Regions from separate parts of the Mesorhizobium monacense genome, predicted to be linked through region 1. Evidence: predicted binding sites of a transcription regulator. Region 1 holds the regulator's gene; each other region holds the start of a gene.
The links. The regulator LexA, encoded in region 1, represses DNA repair genes until DNA is damaged. The targets are predictions, from matches to a motif close to TGTTCNNNNTGTGTTCNG.
Positions count from the first base shown of each region.

Region 2: a site for LexA is predicted at 3,400-3,417, ahead of ssb (single-stranded DNA-binding protein). Genes of this name have one in related genera too.
Region 3: a site for LexA is predicted at 2,210-2,227, ahead of ruvC (crossover junction endodeoxyribonuclease RuvC). Genes of this name have one in related genera too.

Region 1 is NZ_CM165567.1:2,421,437-2,428,815, forward strand. It holds gene trpD (anthranilate phosphoribosyltransferase) at 1-469, shown strand, start outside; gene trpC (indole-3-glycerol phosphate synthase TrpC) at 474-1,286, shown strand; gene moaC (cyclic pyranopterin monophosphate synthase MoaC) at 1,289-1,786, shown strand; gene AC1RUK_RS11655 (molybdopterin molybdotransferase MoeA) at 1,787-2,992, shown strand; gene AC1RUK_RS11660 (hormone-sensitive lipase) at 3,003-3,833, opposite strand; gene kynU (kynureninase) at 3,863-5,110, opposite strand; gene lexA (transcriptional repressor LexA) at 5,573-6,313, shown strand; gene AC1RUK_RS11675 (ComEC/Rec2 family competence protein) at 6,307-7,379, opposite strand, start outside.
Region 2 is NZ_CM165567.1:2,528,482-2,535,860, reverse strand. It holds gene uvrA (excinuclease ABC subunit UvrA) at 1-361, opposite strand, end outside; gene AC1RUK_RS12265 (hypothetical protein) at 1,093-1,383, opposite strand; gene AC1RUK_RS12260 (ATP-dependent Clp protease proteolytic subunit) at 1,458-2,063, opposite strand; gene AC1RUK_RS12255 (SRPBCC family protein) at 2,086-2,559, opposite strand; gene AC1RUK_RS12250 (ArsR/SmtB family transcription factor) at 2,556-2,870, opposite strand; gene AC1RUK_RS12245 (cupin domain-containing protein) at 2,915-3,304, opposite strand; gene ssb (single-stranded DNA-binding protein) at 3,519-4,040, shown strand; gene AC1RUK_RS12235 (DUF2306 domain-containing protein) at 4,078-4,476, shown strand; gene AC1RUK_RS12230 (OsmC family protein) at 4,508-4,933, shown strand; gene AC1RUK_RS12225 (hypothetical protein) at 5,194-5,919, shown strand; gene AC1RUK_RS12220 (hypothetical protein) at 6,336-6,761, shown strand; gene AC1RUK_RS12215 (type I secretion system permease/ATPase) at 6,908-7,379, shown strand, end outside.
Region 3 is NZ_CM165567.1:6,438,025-6,445,403, forward strand. It holds gene AC1RUK_RS30845 (sulfite exporter TauE/SafE family protein) at 1-479, shown strand, start outside; gene AC1RUK_RS30850 (DUF2269 family protein) at 552-1,103, opposite strand; gene rcdA (protease adaptor protein RcdA) at 1,615-2,145, shown strand; gene ruvC (crossover junction endodeoxyribonuclease RuvC) at 2,269-2,778, shown strand; gene ruvA (Holliday junction branch migration protein RuvA) at 2,789-3,409, shown strand; gene ruvB (Holliday junction branch migration DNA helicase RuvB) at 3,453-4,490, shown strand; gene AC1RUK_RS30875 (metallophosphoesterase) at 4,616-5,524, shown strand; gene AC1RUK_RS30880 (glycoside hydrolase family 5 protein) at 5,546-6,796, opposite strand; gene ybgC (tol-pal system-associated acyl-CoA thioesterase) at 6,850-7,323, shown strand.

The DNA.
Region 1 (7,379 bases):
GCTGTCCAATCCGGCCGGCGTCCTCAGGCAGATGGTCGGCGTGTTCCTGCCGGAATGGATCATGCCGGTCGCCGAAACGCTGAAGGCGTTGGGCGCCGACCATGCCTGGGTCGTGCATGGCGACGGCTATGACGAAATCACCACCACTGGGGAGACGCAGGTGGCGGAACTCGTCGGCGGCGAGATCCGTAGCTTCACGCTGACCCCGGAAGCGGTCGGGCTGAAGCGCCACAGCAAGGACGAGTTGCGAGGCGGCGACGCCGCCTACAACGCCAAGGCCCTGCGCGACATGCTGGGCGGTGCCGCAGGCGCCTATCGCGATACGGTGCTGATGAATGCCGGTGCCGGTCTGGTGGTGGCGGGCAAGGTGACGACGCTTGCCGACGGCATGGCGAGCGCGGCGCAAGCCATCGACAGCGGTCGGGCGCTCCAGGTGCTCGACAGGCTGGTCGCAATTTCGAACGGATAGGCCCTTGTCCGACATCCTGCGCAAGATCGAGGCCTACAAACGCGACGAGATCGCCACAGCGAAGGCACGCATGCCGCTGGCCGAGATCAAGGCGCGAGCGAAGGACGCCGAAGCACCGCGCGGCTTTCTGGCAGCAGTCGAGGCCAAGCGCAGAACGGGCGGCTTCGCCCTGATCGCCGAGATCAAGAAGGCAAGCCCCTCCAAAGGGCTGATCCGTGCCGACTTCGACCCACCAGCCCTGGCGCAGGCCTATGAGAAAGGTGGCGCCGCCTGTCTTTCGGTGCTGACCGACGCACCGTCTTTCCAGGGCGCGCCGGAATTTCTCACCAATGCGCGCAAGGCCGTGTCTTTGCCCGCGCTGCGCAAGGATTTCCTGTTCGATCCCTATCAGGTCTATGAGGCTCGCGCCTGGGGCGCCGATGCCATCCTGATTATCATGGCCAGCGTCGATGATGCCCTGGCGAGCGAGCTTGAGGCGACGGCATTCGAGCTCGGCATGGATGCGCTGATAGAGGTGCATGACGAGGCCGAGACGCAGCGCGCGGTAGAACTGTCATCGCAGCTGATCGGCATCAACAACCGCAATCTGAGAACGTTCGAAACCAGCCTTGAAACCTCGGAGCGGCTGGCGGCGATGGTGCCGGCCGACCGGCTGCTGGTCAGCGAGAGCGGTATTTTCACCCATGACGATTGCCTCAGGATGCAACGGAGCGGCATCGGCACCTTCCTCGTTGGCGAAAGCCTGATGCGGCAACGGGATGTCGCGGCGGCAACACGCCTGCTTTTGACAGGCAAGGCGCCGGCCGAGGCCATCTGACGATGGCAGCCGCCCTCACCCATCTCGGCGCCAAGGGCGAGGCCAACATGGTCGATGTCGGCGACAAGGCCGAGACGACACGGACGGCAATCGCCGAAGGCTTTGTCGCTATGCTTCCCGAAACGCTGAACATGATCCTGGCCGGGGATGCCAAGAAGGGTGACGTGCTCGGCACCGCGCGCATCGCCGGCATCATGGCCGCAAAGAAGACGCATGAGCTGATCCCGCTCTGCCATCCGCTGCTGTTGACCAAAGTTTCCGTCGACATCGAGCCGGACCATTCGCTTCCAGGCCTGAAGGTCACTGCGCTGGCCCGCGTCACCGGCAAGACCGGCGTCGAGATGGAGGCACTGACAGCGGCCTCGGTCGCGTGCCTGACCATCTACGACATGGCCAAGGCGGTCGACCGCGCCATGGTGATCTCCGGCATCCGGCTGGTCGAAAAGACCGGCGGCAAATCAGGCGATTACCGGTCCACCAGCCATAAGGCAGGCGCCTAGATGGCGCTGGTTCCGGTCGCCGAAGCGCTCGAGCGCCTGCTTGAAGGCGCGCGGCCGACAGGCAGCGAAAGCGTCGCGCTCATCGATGCAACTGGCCGGGTGCTGGCCGAACCCGTCATGGCGCTGCGCACCCAGCCGCCGTTCAACGCCTCCGCCATGGATGGCTACGCCGTTCGGGCCGCCGATATCGCCTCAGTGCCGGCGCGGCTTTCGGTGATTGGCATGGCGCCGGCAGGGCGTGGCTTTGAAGGTGCTGTCCACAATGGTCAGGCAGTGCGTATCTTCACCGGCGCGCCGCTGCCCGAAGGCGCCGACACCATCGTCATCCAGGAGAATGTCAGGGATCTCGGCGGCGGCGCCATCGAGGTAACGGAACCGACAGCCGAAGGACGCAATATCCGCCGCGTCGGTCTCGATTTCACCAGGGGCGACGTGCTGCTCGAAAAAGGCCGACTGCTCGATCCGGTGGCACTCTCCCTGGCGGCATCGGCCAACCACCCAAGCGTGAGCGTGGTCAAAAGGCCGCTGGTCGCCATCATCGCCACCGGCGACGAACTCCTGCCGCCGGGCAGCGAGCTCGGCCCCGACCAGATCATCTCGTCCAATGCCTATGGCGTCGCCGCCGCCGCGCAATCGGTTGGCGCCCGTGCACTCGACCTCGGCATCGCCGCCGATCGCAAGGAGGCAATTGCCGCGCTGGTGAGGCAGGCGGTCGAGCAACGCGCCGATGTCATCGTCACGCTCGGCGGCGCCTCGGTTGGCGACCACGACCTGATCCATGACGTGCTGACCGGCGAAGGCATGACGCTCGACTTCTGGAAGATCGCCATGCGCCCGGGCAAGCCGCTGATGTTCGGTCGGCTCGGGGAGATAAGCTGCATCGGCTTGCCCGGCAATCCGGTTGCCAGCCTCGTCTGTTCGCAGCTGTTCCTGAAGCCGCTGCTGGCGCGGCTCGGCGACCGCGGCTTCCAGCAGGACATGCGCGCGGCCCGCCTCGGGACCGCGATGCCGGCCAACGATCTCAGGCAAGACTATGTGCGTGCCGTGGTCCGGGAAGATGGAGACAGCCTGGTGGCGACGCCGTTCGGCATCCAGGATTCCTCGATGCTGAGAATGCTCGCCGACGCCAACGGGCTGATCGTGCGCGAGCCGTTCGCCCCTGCCGCTGCAGCAGGCGCTGCCTGCAGCGTGCTGATGTTGCGCTGAACCCGTTCCCTTACTCGACAACCAGCGTCCGGCTCAGCGGATGCTCCGGGTTGCAAAGACCGTCTATGATGCTGAAATGGTGCCGGTCCGGCTCGACCACCGAGCTGGTCGCGGCACCGAGGCCGATCCAGACATTGGCCAGCAGCGCGCTCTGGCGCAGGAACTCGGCGCGCTCGCCACCGCCGACCCAGCAGGTCAGGCGTGCATTGTCCATCGGGCGCAGAAGGGCCGGGCTTTCGGTCAGTGCTTCGGCCTCGTCGATCGCCAGCGTCTCGTTCATGGCTGTGCGCATGAGCGGGCGCAGGTCGTGCACACCCGAGATCGACACGACATGACGTATGCGACCAGTCACTTCGGGCGACAGAGGCGTGGTTGCACTCGCCATTCGGCTGGCGAGATGGCCGCCGGCCGAATGCCCGGTCAGCATCAATGGCCCATCGACCAGTGCCGCCGCCTTGCCGATCGCCGCGCCGACCTCGCGAACGATGCCGCCGATGCGTATCTCGGGACATAGCGTGTAGGAGGGCATAGCCACCGCATAGCCATGCCCGATCGGCCCGGCCGAAAGATGCGACCAGAAACTCTTGTCGAACGCCTTCCAGTAACCGCCATGCAGGAACACCACGAGCCCCTTGGGCGGGGTGCTCGGCAGGAAAAGATCGAGCCGGTTGCGCGGTCTGTCGCCGTAGACGATGTCGAGCCGCGCCCTGCCCTCGGCCGAAAGAGCGTCACGAAAGGCCCGCGCGGGCTCGACCCAGGCGGCCGGCCAGCGATCGCCGCCAGCTATGTTGGCGCCGTTTGTATAGGCGTTGTCCCAGTCGGAAATACGATGTTCCAGCAACTGTGCCCTCCCCCTGCTCTCCCTGCCGCTCAGGTGACGGCTGACTTGACGGCGAAACGTCCGTCTTTCCAGGCCCCACTGCGCAGGATCTCTTCCAACACCTCAACAGCGTGCCACACATCGGCGTAGCCGACATAGAGCGGGGTAAAGCCAAAGCGTATGGTCGACGGCGCCCGGAAATCGCCGATAACGCCGCGTTCGATCAGCGCCCGCATGATCTGGTAGCCGTGCTCGTGCATGAATGAAATCTGGCTGCCGCGCCTGGCGCTGTCGCGGGTGCTTTCGAGCGTGAGACCATAGGCGCCGCATTTTGCCTCGACGAGTTCGATGAACAGGTCGGCCAGGGCGATGCTTTTCTTTCTCACGGCCGCCATGTCGACATCGTTCCAGATGTCGAGCGCGCCCTTCAGCGTGCGCATCGACAGGACCGGCTGCGTGCCGCACAGAAACCGGCGGATGCCGGTGCCGGCTGCGTAGGCCTGCTCGAAGGCGAAGGGCCGCGCGTGGCTCCACCATCCGCTGAGCGGCTGCAGCACATCGGCATGATGGCGCTCCGCGGCATAGATGAAGGCGGGAGAGCCCGGGCCGCCATTCAAATATTTGTAGGTGCAGCCGACAGCGAAATCGGCATTCGCCGTGTCCAGTTCGACCGGCATGGCGCCTGCTGTGTGGCAGAGATCCCAGACGATCAGCGCCCCGGCGTCATGGGCGATGCGCGTCAGCGCCGTCATGTCACGCAGTTCGCCTGACTTGTAGTTGACGTGGTTGACCAGCACCACCGCGACCCGGTCGTCGATCAGCTCTTCGATCGTCGGTGCGTCGACGCCTGCAAGGCGCAGCACAGTGTTCTTTCGAGTCGAGGCGACACCTTCAGCCATGTAGAGGTCGGTCGGAAAGCTGTCGCCCTCGGCGACGATGACGGGCCGATCCGGCCGGATGGCCATTGCCGCGTGCAGCAGCTTGTAGATGTTGATCGATGTCGTGTCGCAGACCACCGTCTGGCCGGGAGCGGCGCCGATCAGGCGCCCGAGCTGATCGCCGAGTTCGACCGGCATGTTGAACCAGCCGGCAGTGTTCCAGGCGCGGATGAGGTCGTACGCCCATTCTTCGGTCGCCGCCTTGCGTAGCTCGTCGAAGGCGGCATGCGAGGCTGCACCCAGCGAATTGCCGTCGAGATAGATTACCCCTTCGGGCAGGATGAAGCGGTCGCGCAAGGGGCGCAGTGGATCCGCGGCGTCCATCGCTTCGACGGCCGCAAGATCAGGAATTCCTGTCATGATATGTCTGCTCCCCCCAGATACGCACGACACCGGCACGCAATGATGACACAAGCCGACGATCGGTACTTTCTCTCATCACAGGCCATCGCGCTGCAAGAACCTGCATTGATGACTTATCGGCCCAACGACACCCTCGACCCCTGCTCATAGTTGGCATTTTGAGTTCGTTTCGTTCACGGTGCATCGAGCGGGCTGGATCGTCAAACACGGCCCTACCTACATTGTTTGCGGCGAATGATTGCCGACTTCCAACCAGCTCCCAGGCCGGTGGTTGGCCGTAAACGATAACAAAATCAATGCGATGAAGCCGGCATCTAAGGGGCTGGGATATTCGCTGTCGCACGCGACATCGTTTCGGGAGCCTTAACCCATTCATTAAACTTTAAACAGTTGCGGAACACAACTGGAACAGATAGTGTTTGTTCTGGGTTTGTTTTTCTGATTCCGTTGGGGGCCGCGATGCTGACACGCAAACAACATGAACTGCTGATGTTCATCCATGAGCGGCTGAAGGAAAGCGGCATTCCACCCTCCTTCGACGAAATGAAAGAGGCGCTCGATCTTGCCTCGAAGTCGGGCATCCACCGGCTGATCACGGCGCTGGAGGAGCGCGGTTTCATTCGCCGGCTGCCCAATCGGGCGCGCGCGCTCGAAGTGCTGCGCCTGCCGGACTCGATTGCTCCCGGCCTCAATGCGGCGAAGAAGTTCTCGCCGAGCGTCATTCAGGGCAGTCTTGGGCAGGGCGGCCTCGGACGGCAGATCAAGCCTATGGCATCGTCGCGCACGCCCCAGGCGGGCAATGACGACGATGCGGTTGCGGCAGTGTCCATCCCGGTGATGGGGCGGATCGCGGCCGGTGTGCCGATCGACGCCATCCAGCATCAGACGCATTCGATCTCGGTGCCGCCGGACATGATCATGGGCGGCGAGCATTACGCGCTGGAGGTCAAGGGCGATTCGATGATCGAGGCCGGGATCTTCGACGGCGATACGGTCATCATCCGCAACGCCGACACGGCGAGCCCGGGAGAGATCATAGTGGCGCTGGTCGACGAGGAGGAAGCGACGCTGAAGCGCTTCCGCCGCAAGGGCGCCTCGATTGCGCTGGAAGCCGCCAATCCGGCCTATGAAACCCGCATCTTCGGGCCCGACCGGGTCAAGGTGCAGGGCAAGCTGGTCGGTCTGATCCGCCGCTACTGAGGCGGCGGCGGTTGTTTTGGCGGCGGTTTGCTGGCCTGCCTTTCGGGTCTCTTGTAAGGCGGCAGGCCCCTCGCCTCGCGTGAGAATCTTCGCTGCTCGTGCCAGGGCCGGTACGGCTGCTCGACCGCGAAGTCTATCTCTGCCGGCGCGATTGCCGATTGCTGATCGAAGAAGACAGCGGCGCTGCCCAAGCGGGCAAGTTGCCGTTTCCTGACGACAAGGACAAGCGGATTGCGGCAAGGGTCGTAGGCGGTGGCGTCGTTGACGATGATCAGGGTAGCGAAAGCACACGCCCGCCACGCGTCCTTGCGGTCTTCTGCATACGCGATGATCGCGCCAGACGGATGCCGCGCGAGGCAAAGACCGCTGCTGCAGTAGAAGGGTGAGCCCGGCGGCAGGTCGGCCGGATCCATGTCGAACCGCGCGTCACCCTTCTCGAAGGTCTCGGGCTCCACAATGGTTTCGGACTTCACAGCCCGTTTCCAGTTGTCGGTGGTGAACTCGTTCGATCGCACGCGGTTGATGGCGAGTTCGCCGCCCCCGATCGGCATTGCCACAAGATGCCCATCCTCCGAGACGAGAACGTCAGGCGTGCGAGTGTCGGAGACAGTCAGCAGGCCGGCGAATGCGAACGGAACGGCTGCCAGCCTGAGCCATGTCGTCGCCATGGTGGCGATGACCAGCGCGATCGTCACCAGCAGTACCGACTGAATGGAGATCAGCCCGACAGCATCGATCGGCGAGCGCTCGGAAATCCATCCGGATATTGCGATCATCGCCGTCAGCCCCTTGCCCATCACATAGAGGAAGGGTCCATCGGCGCCGAACGGCATCGCCAGCGCGCTGAGCACGGCGAACGGCATGACGATCAGCGAGACGATCGGCATGACGGCCAGGTTGGCAAGCAGGCTGAGCGGCGACACGCGCTGAAAATGCCAGATGGCGAAGAGCGCGGTCGCACTGCCGGCGATGATGGAGGTCATGGCGAGGCCGCCCATGCCGAGCAGGAATTTTCGCGTGACGAAGGCGAGCGGCGATCGCCGTGGCGGCGGCGACGTCGCTCTGC
Region 2 (7,379 bases), 110 kb from region 1:
GAATGCCGACGCGCGCGAACAGAAGCCGCATGTAGTCGTAGATTTCGGTGACGGTACCGACCGTCGAGCGCGGGTTCTTTGAGGTGGTCTTCTGCTCGATGGAGATGGCAGGCGACAGACCGTCGATCTGGTCGACGTCGGGCTTCTGCATCATTTCGAGGAATTGCCGCGCGTAGGCCGACAGGCTCTCGACATAGCGGCGCTGGCCCTCGGCATAGATGGTGTCGAAGGCGAGCGACGACTTGCCGGACCCAGACAGGCCGGTCATGACGATCAGGCTGTCACGCGGCAGGTCGAGATCGACATTCTTCAGATTGTGTTCGCGCGCCCCGCGAATGGAAAGGTATTTATGGTCGGCCATTGCCGGTCGCCGCCTCAGGTCTGGAATTCGTGGGATCGGCGGGTTTTCCCGGCCATCCCCTATGTAGGTATTTTTGCCGCCACGTCGAGAGACGCCACAAATCTCGACAGAAGCGTTTAACCGTCTTTCGCGCGAGGGGGCAAGCGGAAAGAACAAAGGCCGAACACGCTCCTGACAAAGTGCTGTGAAGAACCGGAAAGGCGGGCACTCCGTTGAGCAGGTTCCGACACACTGCCCTGACCTGGACGTAACCCCGTCGATCACATTTTCCGTAACCGGCTATTCAAAGGTTGACGCTGCCGACTCAGGGGCGCAGTGTCCAGCGGTCAACGGAGCCGGCCGTCTTTCGATGGCCTCGCCGCCTCAGGCGGCTTGCGAGACGCCGCAGGCTTTTGCGATTTGCGCTTCGGACGACATCGTCGCAACGGACAGAGGAGCGGAGCATGACGCCACCGGACAGTCCCTTGAGGCTCCAGATATGCCTGGAGCCGCGGCGGGCATAAGTGCCAGGGTGGGCGTGAGCGCCCGACCCGACAAACCGTGACCTGCCGATCCCCCTGACAATCAGAGACCACTGGTCGGATCGTCGGCTGAATGCCGCGAAGCATCCGAAATCAAAGTCGGTATAACACTACCGACACATTGGATTTAAGATCCATAAAAGGCCCCGTCCGTTTGCGGAAGCAGCGGCGGGGCCGTTCGTTTGAGGAGATGGCGGCAAGACCCGAAAGCTACCGGCCGGATGGCCTGATCGCGCCGGCGCCGATATCGACGGTGATGCTGCCGGAAATCCTGACATCGGTGTCGCCGATCTTGAACTGGCCGTTGCCGCTGGCAGGCAGCGCGTCGTCGGGCTCGGGCTGAGGAGCCGGCTTGGCGATGCGATAGTCGCTGGTCACGCCCGGCAGGGCGCCTTTCTGGGTCGAACTGTCATCGGCAAAGGCAGCTCCAGCCAGCATGCTGGCGCTCGCGAGGGCGGCAGTGACGGTGCAGAAAAGTCTGGACAAGCGGATGTCACTCATTGCCGAACTATAGGGTCGCGCCGCAGGCGGTGCCAGACCGGCAGCAATCAAATTGCCGAGCGTGAGCAGCCTCCTCAAGCCGCCTTCTTGCGGGTGTCGAACACATGGTCGACGAGACCCCAGGCCTTCGCCTCCTCGGCGGTCATGAAATAATCGCGGTCCAGCGTGCGTTCGACTTCTTCGTAAGTACGCCCGCAATGATGCGCGTAAAGCTCGGTCATGCGCCGCTTGGTGCGCAATATGCCCTCGGCATGGCGCTGGATGTCGGAAGCCTGGCCCTGGAAGCCGCCCAGCGGCTGGTGCAGCACGATGCTGGTGTTGGGCAGCGCGATGCGCCGCCCTGGTGTGCCGGCCATCAGCAGGAAAGACGCCATCGAGGCGGCAAAGCCCATGCAGACGGTCGATACCGGGCAGGAGATGTACTGCATCGTGTCGTAGATGGCGAAGCCGCTGGTCACCACGCCGCCTGGCGAGTTGATGTAGAGCGAGATCTCCTTCTCGGGATTGTCGGATTCCAGCGACAGAAGCTGGGCGCAGACCAGCGCCGACACGCCGTCATTGATCTCTCCGTTGATGAAGACGATGCGCTCGCGCAGCAGCCGCGAAAATATGTCGAAGGCGCGTTCGCCACGGCTCGATTGCTCGATCACCATCGGCACCAGATTGGCAAGGCCGCTCATTGTCTTTCTCCGATCTCGTTGGTCAGGCCGCGCGCAGCAGGCGATGCACATTCGCGGCGCTAGGTAGCATCGACCTGCGCGCGTCGAGCGAAAGCCGGCAGCCGGCGCCTGCCATGGCGACCACAGGCGTTGCTGCCCGGGCGAACCCGTCATGGACAATACGCAGATGCGTGCCGCCCGAAGCCGTACGGTCGAGGGTAAACGTGACGATGCTGTCGAGCGCTTGGCTGGCATCGTCCGGCTCCGGCCGCTCGCGCCAGGAATAGCGCAGCAGCCGTCCGGGCTCGGCATCGAGGATTTCGCAGTCGATCGGCGCGTCCGGCCCGGCAAAGGCAAAGCGGCGGCCGATCTCGGGCTTGATGTCGTTTGGCATCATCCAGGCCGCGAGCAGCTTCGGCTCGGTCAGCGCGCGCCACACTTTCTCCGGCGGCTCCGGCAATTCGCATTCGAATTCGAGCGAGTCCGCAACACTTTTAGCATGTTCTTTCAGTGTCATTGGTCCATGTCCTTCAAGACAGCCTTCAGCCTTTCGATGCGCTCCGGCCAGAACGCACGGTAGCGCTCGATCCAGCCGAGCAGCGGGTCGAGCCCTTGCGGATCGGCACGGTAGTAAGCGTTGCGGCCGGCCCGCCGCTCGGTGACCAGGCCGGCGCCGCGCAGCACCGCCAGATGCTGCGAGACCGCCGGCTGCGATACCGTCAGGCCGGTGCGCAGCTCCGACACCGTCATCTCGCTGGCGGCAAGCCGCTCGTAGACGGCGCGGCGCGTCGGGTCGGCAAGGGCGCGAAAAATCTCTGCTTCGATCATGGTCAAAGCATAAGTGGATACTTATCGATTTGGCAAGTGCTGTTTTAAGGCGCCGCCGGAAGCCAGCGTCTCACCGGCTCGGCAGATCCGTCAAAAATTGCCTCGAAGATCGGTGATGCCAGCACGGCATGGATGTGAAGCGTCTCGGTGCCGACGTTTCGAAAACCGTGCTTCCTCTTCGCGGGCACGAGAAGCGACTGTCCCGCCGTCAGCGTCATGCGGTCGTCGTCGATCCACATTTCGGCGGTTCCGCTGATGACGGTAAGCACCTCCTCGACCGAGTGCCAATGTGTCGGAGCCCCGACACCCGGCTGAACCCATTGTTCAAATAGGCAGAGCTGGCTGGCACCGTTGCCGGCGGAAACCTGCATCCGGGTTTCCACGCCTGCCCGCCACGGCTCTCGCGGATGATCCATGTGTGCGATGACTCTCATTCGCAGCCGCCGCCTTTCGATCCCGACATATTCGCAATTTCAAACGGGCACCCTACCTCTTGCTGACATTCCTTGACAGCCGGGAGTGACAAGAATAGAACAAAAAAAGAACAAAAACCTTGTGGGAAAAGGCAGCCACAGCAGGCGGGGATTGTCCGTAGCCTGTAAGGTGCGGTCGGCAAAAAATTGTTTCGGATGAGCGCGGAGAAGTATGATGGCGGGTAGCATCAACAAGGTCATTCTGGTGGGCAATCTCGGGGCGGACCCTGAAATCCGCCGCCTGAACTCGGGTGAGCCGGTCGTCAACATCCGCATCGCCACGTCGGAAAGCTGGCGCGACAAGAATTCCGGCGAGCGCAAGGAAAAGACCGAGTGGCACAACGTCGTCATCTTCAACGACCAGATCGCCAAGGTCGCCGAGCAGTATCTGAAGAAGGGCATGAAGGTCTATGTCGAGGGCCAGTTGCAGACGCGCAAATGGCAGGACCAGACCGGCAATGACCGCTATACGACCGAAATCGTGCTGCAGAAATTCCGCGGTGAATTGCAGATGCTCGACGCGCGCGGCGAGGGCGGCGGCCAGGTCGGCAACTATGCCGGCGGTGGCAACAGCAGCCGCGGTTCCGATTTCGGCCAGTCTGGCCCGAACGAAGGTTTTAGCCGCGGCGGCGGTGGCGCCAAGGGCGGTGGCGGCGGTGGTTCGTCGCGCGAGCTGGACGACGAAATCCCGTTCTGACGATCGAGATCCCGTCAGCATTTGAGGAGAGGGCGAGATGTCGCTCGGACCGCTTCTATCCGCGCCCCCTCCCATTCCATGGCATGCGTTCGCGGCCTTTGCCGCGCTGGCTGTAGGCGGAGCGCAGTTGGCGCTGCCGAAAGGCACGCTGCGCCACCGTGCGATGGGCTATGTCTGGGCCGCGCTGATGCTGGTCATCGCCATCTCGAGTTTCTGGATCCAGCAGATCCGCGTCTTCGGCCGCTTCAGCCCGATCCATCTGCTGTCGATCCTGGTGCTGGTCACGGTACCGTTGGCGGTCTGGCACGCGCACGCCCATCGCGTCGAAAGGCATCGCCGCGTCATGATTGCGACCTATGTTTTCGCTCTGATCGGCGCCGGCGTGTTCACGCTGATGCCGGGCCGCATCATGCACGCGGTCGTGTTCGGCCGGTAATCAGCGCGATGCACTTGTAGGGAAGAATCCAGTGAAAGCACGCGTGAAATGGGTCGAGGAACGTACCTTTGTCGGCGAGTCCGGCAGCGGTCATAAGGTCGTGCTGGGCACCGCTTTCGGCCCTGAAGGCAGGACGCCGGGTCCGAGCCCGATGGAACTGGTGCTGATCGGCACCGGTGGCTGCTCGGCCTATGACGTGGTCCATATCCTCGAAAAGGGCCGCGAGGCGGTCGAGGACTGCGTCGTCGAGCTCGACGCTGACCGGGCCGAGACCGAGCCCCGGGTCTTCACCCGCATCCACATGCATTTCATCGTCAAGGGCCGCGCGCTGTCACACGACAAGGTGAAGCGGGCGATTGATCTGTCGATCGAAAAATATTGCTCGGCGACTGCGATGATGGCCAAGACCGCGGCTGTCACCCACGATTTCGAGGTTGTCGATACCTCGGCGAAGTAGCGCTGGCGGTTTGCCGCGTGAGTTGAAACCGCGTCGGGGGACTCTCGACTCGTCGAACATCCGGAATTGCCCGTACGGATTAGTCTCAACGAGTGATACCGCCAAGAAGCAGCGTTGGTCTCAGTGCCTGCGGGCTAGTGCTCCAGGGATTCCTTCGTTGCTTCCTGCATCGCGGCATCACCCGACTTGGCGTCTATCACTGCGTTTTGGAAGATGGGATGCTGGGTCGCTGACGTCGACATGAACCATGGAGGCGCACGATGGAGCCTGATGAGAAGGCCAAGAACGACGCCACGGTGGGTGACCACTCGAAAGAGAACGGGGCCGCCGAAGTCGCCGCACTCGACCACGACGAGCACGACATCTCCGAACATGGTGTCGCGGATCCTGGTGACCTCGACATCGGCGTGAACCAGGACTCGGAGACTGGCGACGACGTCGGTATGGGGGTGTCGATCATCGGTTCGCAGCCTCCCACCGTGAAACTCGACGCGGAGGTCGACCAGGACGGCGAGATAGATCAGGACGCGGAGATCGCGAGCGAAACGGGCGTTTCCGGAGGCCGGGACATCGAAGTCGCGGCCGATCAGAGGCCCGAGGTCGATCAGAGGATAGAAGTCGATGTCGAAGTCAGCGAAGACGACGGGATTATCATCGTCGAAATCGACGCCGAGGTGGAAGACGATGTCGAAATCGAGAGCGATCTCGATGTCGACGTCGACGATGACGACGAAGACAGCCTCGATGCCGAGATTAATCAGGAGACCGAGACTGACGGAAACCTCGATGTCGATGTGGAAGTCCGCGATGACCTCGATGCCGAGGTCGATGTAGACATCGCCGCCCTCATCAAGACCGCTTTGCTGGGCGCCGTCGATGTCGCAGAGAACGATGACGCGGCCTCCATCGATGTCGACCTTTACGAGAAAGCCGCCGTCGATGGAGATGTCGGGATCATCGTCGACTTGAGCGACATCGACGCCTGAACTTTCATGGCCTGAGCAGGAAAAGTGCGTAGCGGTTTTCTGTCCGGAATTGCGTAAGAACAAAGACTTAGAGCGGGTCGGCTGCCATCAATAGCTGAACCGCTCTGGGGGGAGCAAGCCGGGGTTCGCCCCGGCTTTTTCGTGCTTCGGCTCGCGCGGCGGCAGCGCTTCGACTTTGGGTTACCCGGAGTGGTCCACCTGTTCGGGTCGTGCATCATCCATAAGGACGAGCCAACTTGCATTGGCAATTGCCGTTTGGGCCGAATGCTCATTGGTAACTATTTTCCACAGCGTGAAACAGAGATGCTTGCTGCATCGGCGGGCTGTCTCAGGATCCGCTTGGATCGTAACCGTCGGTCCGCTCCGCAAGCAAGCGCTCGCCAGGGCGGCTGTCCTCGAACAGGGAGGGTGAACCCTTGTCTAAGAAAGCTTACGGCAAATTTGATCCGACCCAATTCAACATCGACGTCGATGCCGACATCGATCAGAAGCTCGATCAGGACCAGGATCAGGACGTAGACGTCGATACCGACCAGGACTCCGACGTCGATATCGACAACGAAAATTATGCTGACATCGACAACAAGACCGACCAGGACGCAGACACCGACAACGACGCCAAGGCCCGCGCCGACGCCGACGACAAAAGCGATGCAGACGCCGACGCTGACGCCGACGGAGACGCCGACAACGACAACGACACCGACATCAAGGTCGACCAAGACAACGACAATGACGTGGATGTCGACCAGAAGCAGGACGTCGACGTTGATGTCACCCAGGATCAATACGCTGAACAGGACGCCGACATAGACGTGAACTTCGACTTCGACTTCGCCTGATAAGTCTTGTTCGAAAAGGGGCGCCCAGATCTTGTCTGGGCGCTTCCCCGGGGCGGCCTGTAGCGAGCGCACGGCGGTGAGTGCGGCCTCGCGGGCTTGCCCTTCCTGCCGGCGCCAGGCCGCTACTCTGACGCCGCCGCGGAGACATGTCAGCCATGAGTTTCCCCAAGGCCTTTGCAACGACCGAAGTCGAGCGCGCATTCCATCATTGCAGGGTCTCGCTGCTCCTGGTCTTCGTGCTCAGCTTCTTCGTCAACCTGCTCGCTCTGACAGTCCCTCTCTATCTCCTGCATGTCTATGATCATGTCCTGTCGAGCCACAGTCTCGACACGCTGGTAATGCTGACCGTGATCGTGATCGTGGCGCTGGCGGTGCACGCAACACTCGAAGCCCTGCGTCGCGCGATACTCGCCCGGATCGGCGTCTGGCTCGACGACCGGCTTCAGACCTCCGTTCTTGTCGCGGCTGTCCAGTCGGCGTTGCGTAGCGATCCGGCCGCGGCGGCGCAGGCCTGGCGTGATATCGGTGGCCTGCGCTCCTTCTTCGGCGGCAGCGCCTGCACTTCTCTGTTCGATCTGCCCTGGACGCCCATCTTCATTCTGGCAATGATCATATTGC
Region 3 (7,379 bases), 2.9 Mb from region 1:
TCACCGAAGAGATGGTGCGTCTAATCGTCGGCGCGGTCGCGCTGATCTTCGTGCTGCGCTGGCTCTATCTGCAGTTCCGCCACGGATCCGACCATGCCGCGGCGCCCAACCGCGTGGCGGCAGCCTTCTGGGGCACCGTCGCCGGCTTCACCAGCTTCGTTGCCCATGTCGGCGGCCCGCCCTTCCAGGTCTATGCGCTGCCGATCCGGCTCGATCCGAAGGTGCTGTCGGGGACATCGGCGATCTTCTTCGCCGCCACCAATGCGCTGAAGCTCATCCCCTACTTCGCGCTCGGCCAGTTCGACACCGCCAATTTGACCGCATCGGCGGTGCTGATGCCATTGGCGCCGCTCTCGACCATCGCCGGCGCCTGGCTGGTGCGACGCATGCGGCCGGAGGTTTTTTATCCGTTCACCTACGCGACCGTGGCGGTCGTCGCGGTCAAGCTTCTGTGGGACGGGATTGCCGGCCTCTTCTAGAGCCTGTTCCATTCCGATGAGATCGGGAGACGACGAGGGCGGCCATCCGGAAGCCCCCAACCATCATCGGCTTCAGGCAGCGCTCGGCATCAGCCGGCGGCTGCCGCCAAAGGCGAGCGTTGCGCCTGCCGCCACGACCAGCGCCATGCCGGCAAGGACGGCGAGGTCGTGCGCGGTCGGCTTGAGAACCATGTCGGCGACGATCACCAGCATCACCGCATAGTCGAAGCGCGCCACGCTCATCATGCGCTGGCCCACGGCAAGGGCGGCCGGCGTCACGCCGTCCTTGGCGATCATGCCGGCCATACGCTCGGCGGTCGGCTTGAAGATGAACATGCCGATCGAGAAGGTGGTGGCGTAGCCGGCAAGGCCGATCAGGATCCACAGGTCGGAGAAGCCGGTCCAGAAGCCGCACATGATGAGCCCGAAGATAAGCGTCAGCATCGACATCGGCGCGAAGAAACGGCCGCCCAGCTGCCCGCTGGCGCGCATCGCCTGCAGCTTGTCCTCGATGTTGCCGGCGCGCTCGGCAAGCACGCCAAGCAGGAACAGCACGAAACCGCCGCCGACCCATAGGGTGGCCGAGACGATGTGGAGGAATTTGACGATCGAGTACCAGTCCATGGGTCTCTCCCTGGATATCCCAAATGATTGCAGGCGACGCGGCCGCCCGGTTCAGAGGAGCGGGCGTTTAGCGTGGCGGCTGTTTCGGAACGATGTCGGGAGGGAGACCGGCTTGTATCGACGCCCGTTTGTCACGGGTGTGGGCGATGCCCGCCCTGTCCCGAAGCGGTACAGATCTGCGGCACGATGAGAATTTTTCCGGCCCCGTTAAGGGTTCATTAAGCTTTACGAGCGTTTACTATGCGCATCCAGTGATCTGGATTCTTACCGAGTGGTTGGAGCCACTTTGTTTGACGCCTCCCTGTTAAACTCCTGAGAGCCGCCTTATCCGCGGCTCTTTTTTTGTCCGCGGCCGGCACGACATCCACGCCGCCTCCGCCGTTAACCCTTCGTTAAACATGTGCTTGCCTTCACCGGCGGCGAAGCGCATTTTCAAGCTTCAGTCATTTAGGGTTCAGGGCGTGACGGCATACGATGCCGAATCGGCTTGCGGCAGTGCAGGGGCGTATCGATGAACGAGCCTTCCAAGGGGAGCGCGAAAACCATTAAATTGGCGGAGCGCCGGGTTTTCTCACAGTCCTTCAAGCCACTCTACCAGGAGGGCATGGGCCTGGTCGAGCAGGCTGCCGAATATCTCGACGGCAAGGGCCGCGCCGAGGCAAAGAAGCTGTCGCGGACGGCGGCAACCCTTTATGCGGCCGAGTCGATGCGGCTGACCACCAGGCTGATGCAGGTCGCTTCCTGGCTGCTTCTGCAGCGGGCAGCCAATTCCGGCGAGATGACCCGCGATCAGGTCGCGTCGGAAAAATCCAAGGTGCGTCTCGACACCGCTTCGGCGCATGACGAGGCGATCGGCTGGGCCGAATTGCCGGCGGATTTTCTCGACCTCGTCACCCGCTCGCTGCGCCTGCAGGCGCTGGTGCGCCGCATGGACGAGGAGATCTACGGCAACGCCTTCGCCGACACGCCGCCGGCGGTCCGTCGCGCCAATCCGGTTTCCGACCAGATCAGCTTGCTGAACACGGCCTTTGCCCGCGGCTGAAAAGCCGCGGCATTTCTCCCAACAGAGCGGAGTCTCAAGCAGCCAGTGAGCTGCTGAGCGGCATTGTTTCTGGTTTGTTCACATTTCGCTGGCATCACCGTTCGCCTGGGGTAGATTTGGCGGATGGGGGAAGCGATTCGCATCATCGGTATCGATCCGGGGCTCAGGCGCACCGGCTGGGGCATCGTCGAGAGCCTCGGCAATTTGCTGCGCTTCGTCGGCTCCGGCACCGTGCGTTCCGACGACAAGGCGGCGCTGGCGGTTCGACTCTGCCAGCTGCATGACGGGCTGGCCGAGGTGCTGCACGCCGCCATGCCGCACGAGGCTGCGGTCGAGCAGACCTTCGTCAACAAGGATGCGACGGCGACGCTGAAGCTCGGCCAAGCGCGCGGAGTTGCAATGCTGGTGCCGGCGCGCGCCGGGCTGGTCGTGGCCGAATATGCGCCCAACGCTGTCAAGAAGGCGGTGATCGGCGTCGGCCATGGCGACAAGAAGCAGATCCACATGATGGTCAAGGTGCTGATGCCTAAGGCGACCTTCGACAGCGACGACGCCGCCGATGCGCTGGCCATCGCCATCTGCCACGCGCATCACCGGCAGAGCGTCGCCTACCGGATGGCGGCTCTGGCATGAGGGATCACGTATGATCGGCAAGCTGAAGGGTACGCTGGACGAGATCGAGGAGGATTTCTGCCTCGTCGATGTGCATGGCGTCGGCTATGTCGCCTATTGCTCGGCGCGTACACTTGCCGCGTTGCCGGCGCCCGGCGAGGCGGTGGTGCTGTTCATCGAGACCTATGTGCGCGAGGACATGATCCGGCTTTACGGCTTCCAGTCGGTGCTGGAACGCGAATGGTTCCGGTTGCTGATGAACAATGTGCAGGGTGTCGGCGCCAAGGTGGCGCTGGCGATCTTGTCGACGCTGGCGCCGGCCGATCTCGCCAATGCGATCGCGTTGCGCGACATCGCCATGGTCTCTCGCGCGCCGGGCGTCGGCAAGAAGGTGGCCGAGCGCATCGTCACCGAATTGAAGAACAAGGCGCCGGCCTATGCCGGTGCTGCCTCCGGCACCATCGGCCTCAAGCAGGAGCTCGGCGAAGGCGTCGCACCTGCGCCGATCACCGATGCCGTCTCGGCGCTGGTCAATCTCGGCTATTCGCGCGACATCGCCGCCAATGCAGTCTCAGCGGCGCTGAAGACGGCCGGCGAGGGCGCCGATGCCTCGAAGCTCATTCGATTTGGGCTGAAGGAACTGGCGCGGTGAGGCGTCGCTTGTTCCGTTCCCTGCCCTGTGCAAGGAAGGCAGCATGAGCCTTTCGCCCCGCCTGATCGCCCCCGACAAACGCGGCGAGGATGCCGAGCAGACCTTGCGGCCGCAGACGCTTGACGACTTCGTCGGCCAGGCGGCGGTGCGGGCCAACCTCAAGGTCTTCGTCGACGCCGCCAAGGGGCGCGGCGAGGCGCTCGACCATGTGCTGTTCGTCGGCCCGCCCGGTCTCGGCAAGACGACGCTGGCGCAGATCATGGCGCGCGAGCTCGGCGTCAATTTCCGCTCGACCTCCGGTCCGGTCATCGCCAAGGCCGGCGATCTGGCGGCGCTGCTCACCAACCTTGAAGACCGTGATGTGCTGTTCATCGACGAGATCCACCGGCTCAATCCGGCGGTCGAGGAAATCCTCTATCCGGCGATGGAGGATTTCCAGCTCGACCTGATCATCGGCGAAGGGCCGGCGGCGCGTTCCGTCAAGATCGACCTTGCCCGCTTCACGCTCGTTGCCGCCACCACTCGCCTCGGCCTGTTGACCAATCCGCTGCGCGACCGTTTCGGCATTCCGGTCCGGCTCAATTTCTACACGGTCGAGGAACTGGAGCAGATCGTGCGCCGCGGCGCCCGGATTCTGTCGATGCCACTGGGCGACGACGGCGCGCTGGAGATCGCGCGGCGCGCGCGCGGCACGCCGCGTATCGCCGGCCGGCTGCTGCGCCGCGTGCGCGATTTTGCATCGGTCGCCGGTGACGGTCATGTCGACCGCCGGATCGCCGACGAGGCGCTGACCCGGCTGGAGGTCGATGCGCTCGGCCTCGATGCGCTCGACCGTCGCTATCTGTCGATGATCGCCCGCAATTTCGGCGGCGGGCCGGTCGGCATCGAGACCATCGCCGCGGGGCTCTCCGAGCCGCGCGACGCCATCGAGGACATCATCGAGCCCTACCTGATCCAGCAGGGTTTCATCCAGCGCACGCCGCGCGGGCGTGTGCTGACCGCCAACGCCTGGCGGCACCTCGGCCTCGATGCGCCGAAGGATTTGGCGCAGCAGCAGATCAGCCTGTTCCAGGAAGAGTAACGGAGATTTGTTCTTCGGTTGCCCGAGGAACGGCTCTTCTGCGCAAAATCTCCTCGCCTCCGCCAGCGTGAAGGCGCAATTGCCCGCTTCATGGCAAGTCTTGCTCAAGAGGCCGGGGCTCATTGATGATCACCAGACGTGGCTTCCTGCGCCTCATCGGCGGCTCGTTCCTGTCGATGGTGTCGCTTGGCGCCTATGCGGTCGGCATCGAGCCGATGCTGTTGACGCATGTGAAGCGCTATTCGCTGACACCGCCGCATTGGCCGGCGGGCCTCAAGCTGCGCACCGTCGTGCTGGCCGACATCCATGCGTGCCGTCCCTGGATGACGCCCGAGCGGATTGCTTCGCTCGCCGCCGAGGCAAATGCCTTGCAGCCGGACCTGATCGTACTGCTTGGCGACTATATTGCTGGCATGCGCCTGGTGACGGACCAGGTGACTGAACTGGAATGGGCCTCGGCTCTGTCAAGTCTCAAGGCACCGCTCGGCGTCTTGTCGATCCTCGGCAATCATGACTGGTGGCACGATCATGCCGCGCAGGCGGCGGGAGCCGGGCCAACGATTTCGCGCAAGGCGCTGGAGGCTGTCGGCATTCCGGTGCTGGAGAACGATGTCGTGCGCCTGGAAAAGGACGGACACGGCTTCTGGCTTGCCGGACTTGCGGATCAGCTGGCACTACGCCCTGGCCAGGCCTGGGGCCGGACCGGTTTCAAGGGCCTGGACGATCTCGACGGTACGCTGGCCAAGGTAAGCGACGGCGCGCCCGTCATCCTGCTGGCGCATGAGCCGGACATATTCCCGAAGGTGCCGTCGCGGGTTTCGCTGACCCTGTCCGGCCACACCCATGGCGGGCAGGTGCGGCTGTTCGGCTATTCGCCTGTCGTGCCATCACGGTATGGCAACCGCTACGCCTATGGCCATGTCGTGGAACAGGACCGCAACCTGATCGTATCCGGCGGGCTCGGCTTCAGCATCATGCCGGTGCGCTTCGGCATGCGCCCCGAAATCCTGCAGATCGATCTTGGTTCCGTCTGAAGCGCTTCAACCTCAGGCGTTTCAGTGAAGCGACCTGATCGCGTCCATCACTTCAGGCTCGGCCTTGTCGCCATCGAAGGCATCGACGATGCCGAAGGCGCCGCCAAAACTCCACACCGACCATGAAAAGCCGTGCGCTTCGGCGCGCGCAATCATGTCCCTGACATAGGCTGCGCGATAATCGCCGGGCATCACATAGGAATTGCCGTATTCCTGGCGAATCATGCCGAACTCACCCAGCGTGATGTTTTCCGGCTTGATGCCATTGGTCTTGGCCCAGCTTTCCACCGTCTTGAACGGCGCGTCCATCAGAGCAAGCAGCTTTTCGTCCGTGTCCATGCTGGCGACCTGCTCGTCGAGATAGGCAAGCATGCCGCTCTGTCGTGCCCATGGCGCTTCGGCCTTGATCCGGGCGCGGATCGTGTCCAGCGCCACATCGAGCTGAGCGTGCGGCACCGCGGTCAACGGAAAGGGCAGACCGGTGACATAGCGGATGAAATCGCCGGCCCAGGTTGCGCCCTGATGAGTGAGCAGGAACGGATCATAGGAATGGAAAGTCCAGATGATGTTGTCGTCGGCGATCATCTTCGGATCGATCTTCGCCAGCGAGGCGGCGCTGGAATAGCAGGCTCCGGTCAGGATCAGGGTGAGCTTCGTCGCCGAGGCGCGCGCCGCCGCGAACAGTTTCAGCTGCCGGTCAGGCCACAGGCTGGTGCCGTCGCCGTCGCAGTCGGCGATCGGCTCGTTCATCGGCTCGAAGGCAACCTGGCGCGGATCTTCGGCGGCAAGCGTGCGCGCCATCTTGCGCACCATCTCGACATAGGCTTCGAAGGCTTCGGGGTCGTCCATCACCTCGCCCATGCCGATCTTGCGGTTGCCGCCGGACGGGATCAAGTGCATGTCGACGATGACCTTCAGCCCGGCTCGGTTGATCATGCGCACCGAGTCCAGCACGCTGGCATAGAGGTCGTCGCGCAGCGCCACCGTCTCGTCGGAGAGGAACGGCGAGGGGTCGACCGGCATGCGCAGGAAATCGAAGCCGGCGTCCTTCAGCGCCTTGAGATCGTCATCTTTGAGGAACTTGCGCCACTCGGGATAAGGCAGGATGGCTTTCGGGGCGTTCCACTTCTCCTCGCCGACCCAGGTCGTCCACTGGTCGAGGTTGAGGCCGCGCTTCATGGAGAAGGTCGCCGCCTGGCCAGGCAGCGCCACGGAAGCCAGCACCAGCAGCGTTGCCAGCAAGGTCTTGATCATCGCTCTCAACAGTGCCATGCGGTTCCTGCACCACAAACACCTGCCCCGTCGGGTTCGAAAAGGAAAGCGCGATGGACGATCATGGTGAATCGGCAGCGCTTCTGGCTGGGCTTTCCGGCGCACTGACGGAATTCGGCCACCGGCTGATGGCGCGGGTCTACTATGCCGACACCGATTTCTCCGGCGTCGTCTACCATGCGCGCTATCTCGAATTCTTCGAGCGCGGCCGTTCCGATTATCTCAGGCTCGCCGGCGTCCACCATACCGAGCTGGCCGACGGCAAGCATGGCGAAAAGATCGTCTGGGTGGTCAGGCGCATGGAGATCGATTTCCGCTCGCCCGCCCGCATGGACGACATCCTGACCATCGACACGCGCACCGAGGACATTTCCGGCGCCCGCATCGTCATGGCGCAACAGCTGAAGCGCGGCAGCGAATTGCTGGTCAAAGCGCGGGTCGAGGCAGCGATCATCGGCGAGAACGGAAGGCCAAGGCGCTTTCCGAAGGATTGGGTGGCGGCTTTCTTACCCAAGACAAACGGCTGATATTTCTCGCATCGGCGACCTGGAGCGGTTCAGCTTTTGATAGAAAAGCCGACCCG